2 regions of the Streptomyces gobitricini genome follow, and region 2 is predicted to be linked to the other one. Evidence: riboswitches for the same ligand, from Rfam matches in the RefSeq annotation. Region 2 holds a riboswitch; the other holds the start of a gene.

Region 1 (4,032 bases), on a different contig from region 2:
GCGGCTGGCGGACGCCGAGCTGCTGGTGGCGTGCAACCCGTACAACGTGCTGTGCGGGGAACGGGGCGTGGCCCGGGTGTTCGGCCCGCAGAAGGGGGCGGCACCGGCGCAGTGCGAGGAGCTGTCGGCGGCCCTGGAGCACTGGGCGGACGCGCTGACGGGGGCGTTCGCCCCGGGCGTCGACCTGCGGACGGCGCCGGGCACCGGGGCGTCGGGCGGGCTGGGCGCGGGGCTCGCCGCGGTGGGGGGCCGGCTGCTCCCGCGCTTCGAGGTGCTCCTCGACGGGCTGGACCTGGGCGCCCGGCTGGGCCGCGCCGACCTGGTGATCACCGGCGAGGGCGCCCTGGACGCCCAGACCGTGCGGGGCAAGGTGCCGGGTGAGGTGGCGCGGCGTGCCCGGGAGGCGGGCGTGCCGGTGCTGGCGCTGGCGGGCACCCTGGGCGAGGGCGCCGGGGAGGCGGGGCTCGACGCCTACGAGTCGATCGCGCCCGGCCCCCTGCCGCTGCCGGAGGCGCTGGACCGTGCCGCCGGGCTGCTGGCGGACGCCGCGGAGCGGGCGCTGCGCACCGTCCTGGTGGGCACCCGGCTCAGGGCCCGCCCGCGGGGCCCGGCCGGGCCGGCGTGCCCCGGTACGCGCTCCCCCAGAGGGGCCGCCCCCGGTGGCGTCGTCGTCGGCCGGCACGGCTCCGCCATGGCTCCCTCCTCCGCCGTGCGCTCACACGCCCCGGAGTGACATCAGCCGCGCCGCGGCGGGCCGTTGGCCGACCCGGCCGTGCGCCGCGGACGGGTGCTAGCCGCGGTCGGGCACACAACGCCCGTCCTCCGTACGGTAGTTCCAGCGCGCCCCGTCCCGTACGAGCTCCTTCACGGCCCGGACGAACCGGTCGACGTGCTCGTCCGGCGTCCCCGCCCCGAAGCTGACCCGGATGGCGTTGAGGGACGTAGTGCCGCCGTCCGGCGCGCCGCACTCGCCGGCGTCCTGCGGGTCGCCGCCCAGCAGGGTGCGCACCAGCGGGTGGGCGCAGAACAGCCCGTCGCGGACGCCGATGCCGTACTCGGCCGAAAGGGCCGCCGCGAAGTGCGAGCTGTTCCAGCCGCGGACGACGAAGGAGATGACGCCGACGCGCGGGGCCTCGTCGCCGAAGAGCGACAGCACCCGGACCTCGGGCACCTCGGCGAGTCCCGCGCGCACGGTGCCGATGAGGTGCCGCTCGCGGGCGACCAGGCCGTCGAACCCGGCTTCGGTGAGCGCCTTGCAGGCGGAGGCGATGGCGTACGCGCCGATGACGTTCGGCGAACCGGCCTCGTGGCGGGCGGCGGTGGTGTGCCACTCGACGTCCACCCCGCCGTCGGCGCGCCGCGCGACCTTACGGGACGCGCCGCCGCCGGCCAGGTACGGCGCGGCGTCACGCAGCCAGTCGGCCCGCCCGGCGAGGACGCCGGAGCCGAACGGGGCGTACAGCTTGTGCCCGGAGAACGCCACCCAGTCGACGTCCAGGTCGCGTACGGAGACCGGGTGGTGTGGCGCCAGTTGCGCGGCGTCCAGGACGATGCGGGCGCCGTGGGCGTGCGCGGCGGCGGCCAGTTCCCGCACCGGCCACAGTTCGCCGGTCACGTTGGAGGCGCCGGTGACGCACACCAGCGCGGGGCCATAGGGGTCGCGGTCCGCGAGGGCCCGCTCCAGGGCCTCGACCGCCTGCCCGGGTGTGCGGGGCGCGTCGAGGTAGGTGACCCGGGCGTCCTGCCAGGGCAGCAGCGACGCGTGGTGCTCGGTCTCGAAGACGAAGACCTGGCAGCCGGCGGGCAGCGCGGTCGCCAGCAGGTTCAGCGAGTCGGTGGTCGACCGGGTGAAGACGACCTGGTCACCCTCCCGGCAGTCGAGGAACTCGGCCACCGCGGCGCGGCTGTTCTCGAACAGGTCGGTGGAGAGCTGTGACAGATACCCGGCGCCCCGGTGCACGCTGCCGTAGTACGGCGCGTACGCGGCCACGTCGTCCCACACCCGCTGGAGGGCCGGCGCGCTCGCGGCGTAGTCGAGCGCCGCGTAGGTGACCTCGCCGCCGGTGACGAGCGGCACGGTGACATCCCGCCCCAGAACGGGCAGCGGGGAACAAACGGACTGGCCGGCGGCAACGGTGATGACAGACATGGCGAACTCCCGTACAGGGCAGGCGAACTCACCGCGTCGGCGCACAGGGGTGCGGCGCGGCGGAGGGGAAAGGGGGTACCGAGGAAGGGGCGGATACGCCCTATCGCATTCGCTTGCTCACGAGACCGCTCCCTTGAGGACCAGGACCCCAGGGTGTGCAGGGGTCCGCGCTTGCCGCGGACTTCGCCGCCCGCGGCCTGGTCTTCACCCGGGGCACCCCGCCACGGACGGAGGGTTGCCGGACAGCGGGCCGGGGCCGTAGTCGCTGTCACTCATGACCTGCCGAGAAGTTAAGCCACGTGATCGCCCGCGCGCAACCCGTGTCCGGATGACGGGACACCCCGGAGGACGGCCGGTCCGCCCGGTGCCACCCGCGCCGGAGCCAACCGCGCCGGTGCCACCCACGCCGGGCGCCGGGTCGCCGCCCGCACCCCCGCCCAGGGGCGCACGGCCGGCGCCGCGTCGCGGCCCGCACCGGCCGGCCGGTCCCGGCGGCGGCCCGCCTCGCGACGGGCGCCGTCGTACGGGTGATCAGGCGCCGGAGAGGCGTTACGCGTTGCTCGCCGCCACCCAGCGGTCCAGCGTCGCGCGCGCCGCACCGGAGTCGACCGATTCGGCCGCCCGGGCGATGCCCGCCCGGATCCGCTCGGCCAGCGGGGCGTCCGACGGCTCCAGCGCGACCAGCGCCGCCGCCGCGTTGAGCAGCACCGCGTCCCGTACGGGACCGGTCTCGCCGGCCAGCAGCCGCCTGGCCACGTCCGCGTTGTACGAGGCGTCCGCGCCGCGCAGGGCCTCGACGGGTACGAGGTCGATGCCCACGTCCCTCGGGTCGAACGTCTCCTCGCGCACCGCGCCGTCCCGGACGACCCACACCTTCGAGGTCGCCGTGGTGGTCAGCTCGTCCAGCCCGTCGTCGCCGCGGAACACCAGCGCGGAGGAGCCTCGCTCGGCGAGCACCCCGGCCATGATGGGGGCCATCCGGGCGTCGGCGACGCCGGTCGCCTGGGCATTGACCCGCGCCGGGTTGGTGAGCGGGCCGAGGAAGTTGAACGTCGTGCGGATGCCGAGTTCCTTGCGGGCCGCCGCCACGTGCCGCAGCGCCGGGTGGAACTTCACGGCGAAGCAGAACGTGATACCGGCCTCCTCGGCGACCTCGGCGACCCGCCGGGGCGTCAGGTCCAGATTGACGCCCAGCTTCTCCAGCACGTCCGAGGAACCGGAGGCGGAGGAGGCGGCGCGGTTGCCGTGCTTGACGACCTTGGCGCCGGTACCGGCGACCACGATCGCGGCCATGGTGGAGATGTTGACGGTCTTGGCGCCGTCACCGCCGGTGCCGACGAGGTCGACGGACGGGCCGGGCACGTCGATGAGGTTGGCGTGCGCGTACATGGCGCGGACCAGGCCGGTGATCTCCTCGACCGTCTCGCCCTTGGCGCGAAGGGCGACCGCGAAGCCGGCGATCTGGGCGTCGGTGGCCGCTCCCCGCATGATGCGGTCCATCGCCCACGCCGTGTCGTCGGCACTCTGGTCGCGCCCTTCCAGCAGGGCGTTCAGGACGCCGGGCCACGAGCGGCCCGCCGCGGTGTCGCTCCCCCTCGCTTCGCTGGGGGCACCTCCCCCAGCGGGGCTCACTGCGCTCATGGTCGCTCCTGGTGTCTGCGCGCGGGGCGTACGGGGCGTACAGGGATGACCACCACCCTATCCATCCCCGGGCACGGCAAAGAGCCCCGTCCAGCGAATGGACGGGGCTCGATGCCGTGGCGACCCTCGGGTCAGGCGGTGAGTGTCAGGCGATCAGTGGTGGCCGTGGCCGCTGGTGATCTCCTTGTACTCGTCGACGGAGGCCTTGGGAACCTGGTTCCCCTCCCCGAAGTAGCCCTTGC
Region 2 (4,032 bases):
GGAGGGGTACGCGAAGGCGAGGTGCACGACCCGTTCGTGCCACTCGGGGCGCTCGGCCAGCAGGTGCCGGTAGGCCAGGAGGCCACGGACGATGTTCTTGGAGAGTTCCGTGCGGTCGACGCGGACGATCGTCCTGCGGTCCGGGCCGATCTGTTCGCGCAGCATCGCGATCCGGTCCTCCACGTCCGGGCGGTGCGACCGCTCGCGGAGGAAGTCGCCGTCCGCGCCCAGCCCGTGCACGCCCAGGTGCGTCTGGTGGGGCTTCCCGTGCGACCAGAACTGCACGCTCGGCGACTGGTCCTTGGGCCAGTGCGTCGTCACGTCCATGTCCCGCAGGGACTTCGCACAGCAGGCCTGGAAGGCCTTCAGCCAGCGCCAGGTCAGGAAGCCGAGCCGGTCCGCGCCGAGCATGCCGAGGAGGAGCTCCTCGGCGATGTCGTCCGGCAGCATCGCGAAGTACTCCGGCGGCGCCCACGGCGTGTGCGAGAAGTGCCCGATGCGCAGGTCGGGGCGGAGCTCGCGGAGCATGCCGGGGACGAGCGCCAGGTGGTAGTCCTGGACGATCACGACCGCGCCGTCCCCCGCCTCCTCGGCGAGGGCCTCGGCGAAGGCGCGGTTGTAGAGGCGGTACGACGCCCACTGGCGGCGGAACCCGGCGTCGAAGACCGGCTCCAGCGGCGTCTGGTACAGCATGTGGTTCACGAACCACAGCACGGAGTTGGCGATGCCGTTGTACGCGTCCGCGTGCACGGCCGCGTCGATGTCCAGCATCTTCACGCCCGGCTCGGCCGCCACACCCTGCCGCACCGCCTGCCGGTCACCGTCGCTCAGTGCCGCGCACACCCACAGGGCGCCCGCGTCCGGCCCGATCGCGGACAGTCCCGACACCAGTCCGCCCCCGCCGCGCCGGGCGTCGAACGTCCCGTCCTCACGAGGCACGTAGCTGACCGGACCGCGGTTCGAGGCGACAAGAATCTGGGCTGCCATGGAGACGAACCTAGCCCGTTGTGCAAACGCTCAAACGTACGGCCCTCACGCCACGCGGCGGCGCCGCGCGTACTCGGCCACCTCGATCATCGGCGGGCGTTCCTCGGTGTCGACGTCGTGCGTACGCGGTATGAAGCCGTCGTCCCCGCGGTCGAACTGGGTCAGCCGCGGCCGCACCAGGTGCCCTCGTGACAGCCGCAGCTGCGCCGTCCGGTAGATCGCCGCCGCCATCCGGCCCAGCGCCCGTTCGTCCTGGTGCCGGTGCTTGCGCACCCCCACGTCCACCTGGGCCAGGGCGTCGAGCCCCACGGTGTGCAGGGCGTCCACGAGAAGGCCGAGTTCCACCCCGTAGCCCACGGGGAAGGGGAGCCGTTCCAGCAGGGAGCGGCGCGCCGCGTACTCGCCGCCCAGCGGCTGCACGAAACCGGCCAGCTGCGGCCAGTGCAGGTTCAGCAGCGGCCGTGCCACCAGCTCGGTCACCCGCCCGCCCTGGCCGGCGACCCCGCCGAGGGGCCGGTCGTACATCGCCTTGACGAAATGGACGGACGGGTCGGTGAGGAGGGGGCCGACGATCCCGGTCACGAAATCGGCCGAGAAGTCGCGCAGGTCGGCGTCGACGAAGCAGACGATGTCGCCGCTCGTCGCCAGGAGCGAGCGCCACAGCACCTCGCCCTTGCCGGGGACGGCGGGTACGCGGGGGAGGATCGCGTCCCGGTGCACCACGCGCGCCCCGGCCGCGGCGGCGACCTCGGAGGTACGGTCGGTGGAGCCCGAGTCGATCACCACGAGTTCGTCCACGAGCGGGGCGGAGCCGGACATCAGCTCGCGGCGGATCACGGTGACGATCGCGCCGACCGTCGCCTCCTCGTTCAGCGCCGGCAGGACGACACTGACCGTCGTACCGCGCTTGGCCGCGAGCAGCCGGTCGAGCGGTCGGTCGGCCACGGACCAGGACCGCCGCTCGAGCCAGCGCTCCACCTCTTCCAGCACGTGATCTCCATCTCGCGTATCGGACGACCGTCTCAAGCGTCCAGGGGTTCGGTTACAGTCTTGAGCAACGCGGATGACCGTCGCATGTCGGGTCCCCACGTTGGTGAACAAGCACCGCCACAATCGAATACCGCTCATCCAGAGGGGCAGAGGGACACGGCCCGTTGAAGCCCCGGCAACCCTCCAGCCGGCACTCGCAAGCATCGCGCGAGGCCCCGGCTAGGGAAGGTGCCAAATCCGTCTCATGGCGAAGTGCGCCATGAGGAAGATGAGGAGAAAGGGCCTCGCCTCCAATGGCTGTACAGACTGTCGCCACCGCCAAGAACGTCGACCTCGGGCCTGCTTCCGCCCTCTCCTGCCGCGAATGCGGCGAGCGTTTCGAGCTCGGCCCCATTTTCGCCTGTGAGCTGTGTTTCGGGCCTCTGGAGATCGCCTACGACCTGCCGGTGGGCGACCCCGAGGCGCTGCGCGAGCGGATCGAGGCCGGACCCGCGAACATCTGGCGGTACGCGCCGCTGCTGCCCGTCCCGGCGGACGTGGCGGACAAGCCGAACCTGAACCCCGGCTGGACCAAGCTCGTCCGGGCCGACAACCTCGCCCGTGAGCTGGGCGTCGAGCCGGGCAAGCTGTTCGTCAAGGACGACTCCGGCAACCCGACGCACTCCTTCAAGGACCGCGTCGTCGCCCAGGCCCTGGAGGCCGCCCGCGCCTTCGGTTTCACCACCCTGTCCTGTTCCTCCACCGGCAACCTGGCGGGTGCCGTCGGTGCCGCCGCCGCCCGTGCCGGCTTCCGGTCCTGCGTGTTCATCCCGCACGACCTGGAGCAGGGCAAGGTCGTCATGGCCGCCGTCTACGGCGGTGACCTCGTCGGCATCGAGGGCAACTACGACGACGTGAACCGCTTCTGCTCCGAGCTCATCGGCGACCCGCTGGGCGAGGGCTGGGGCTTCGTGAACGTCAACCTGCGGCCGTACTACGCGGAGGGTTCGAAGACCCTCGCGTACGAGATCTGCGAGCAGCTGGGGTGGAAGCTGCCCGACCAGCTGGTGATCCCGATCGCCTCCGGCTCGCAGCTCACGAAGATCGACAAGGGGCTCCAGGAGCTCATCAAGCTGGGTCTGGTCGAGGACAAGCCGTACAAGATCTTCGGCGCGCAGGCGGAGGGCTGCTCCCCGGTGTCGACGGCCTTCAAGGCCGGTCATGACGTCGTACGGCCCCAGAAGCCGGACACGATCGCCAAGTCGCTCGCCATCGGCAACCCGGCCGACGGTCCGTACGTCCTGGACATCGCCCGCCGCACCGGCGGCGCGGTGGAGGACGTCGACGACACACAGGTGGTCGACGCGATCAAGCTGCTGGCCCGTACGGAGGGCATCTTCGCCGAGACGGCGGGCGGGGTCACCGTGGGCGTGACGAAGAAGCTGATCGAGGCGGGCGTGCTCGACCCGTCGCTGACCACGGTCGTGCTCAACACGGGCGACGGCCTGAAGACCCTCGACGCGGTGGCCCCGACCACCGGCCCGACCGCGACCATCCGCCCGAGCCTGGACGCGTTCCGCGCCGCCGGCCTGGCCTGAACGACCGAAAGGCAGCACCACGACATGAGCGTCAACGTCCGCATCCCCACCATTCTCCGTACGTACACGGGCGGCCAGGCCGAGGTCACGGCCGAGGGCGCGACCCTCTCCGAGGTCATCGAGTCCCTGGAGAAGAACCACCCGGGCATCGCCGCCCGCGTCCTGGACGACCAGGGCAAGCTGCGCCGCTTCGTGAACGTGTACGTCAACGACGACGACGTGCGCTTCGAGGACGGTCTGGGGACCGCCACGCCCGACGGTGCCGGCGTCTCGATCATTCCGGCCGTCGCGGGCGGCTGCTGACGCACGCGGTGTTACCGGAATTGCCCCCTCCGCGAGAGAAGCGGAGGGGGCAATTCTGCATGGTTGAGCGCGGTAGAGTTGGGGAAGCCCCCGCCGCTGCCTGTGCCGCACGCATATGAGAAAGTGCGCGGCCGCGACAAGATGCAGTCAATGTCCCCTTGCGAGTTGCGCCATT

The links. Region 2 has a riboswitch for S-adenosylmethionine ahead of thrC (threonine synthase). Riboswitches for the same ligand answer to the same signal wherever they lie in the genome.
Region 1: another riboswitch for S-adenosylmethionine. It lies ahead of ABD347_RS11975 (aminotransferase class V-fold PLP-dependent enzyme); the one in region 2 lies ahead of thrC (threonine synthase).

Annotation. Positions count from the first base shown of each region.
Region 1 is NZ_BAAASR010000014.1:104,319-108,350, reverse strand. It holds gene ABD347_RS11980 (glycerate kinase family protein) at 1-733, shown strand, start outside; gene ABD347_RS11975 (aminotransferase class V-fold PLP-dependent enzyme) at 791-2,149, opposite strand; SAM riboswitch class IV at 2,312-2,429, opposite strand; gene trpD (anthranilate phosphoribosyltransferase) at 2,699-3,790, opposite strand; gene qcrB (cytochrome bc1 complex cytochrome b subunit) at 3,944-4,032, opposite strand, start outside.
Region 2 is NZ_BAAASR010000006.1:212,016-216,047, reverse strand. It holds gene ABD347_RS06675 (alpha,alpha-trehalose-phosphate synthase (UDP-forming)) at 1-987, opposite strand, end outside; gene ABD347_RS06670 (glucosyl-3-phosphoglycerate synthase) at 1,033-1,977, opposite strand; SAM riboswitch class I at 2,109-2,252, shown strand; gene thrC (threonine synthase) at 2,271-3,554, shown strand; gene ABD347_RS06660 (ubiquitin-like small modifier protein 1) at 3,579-3,857, shown strand.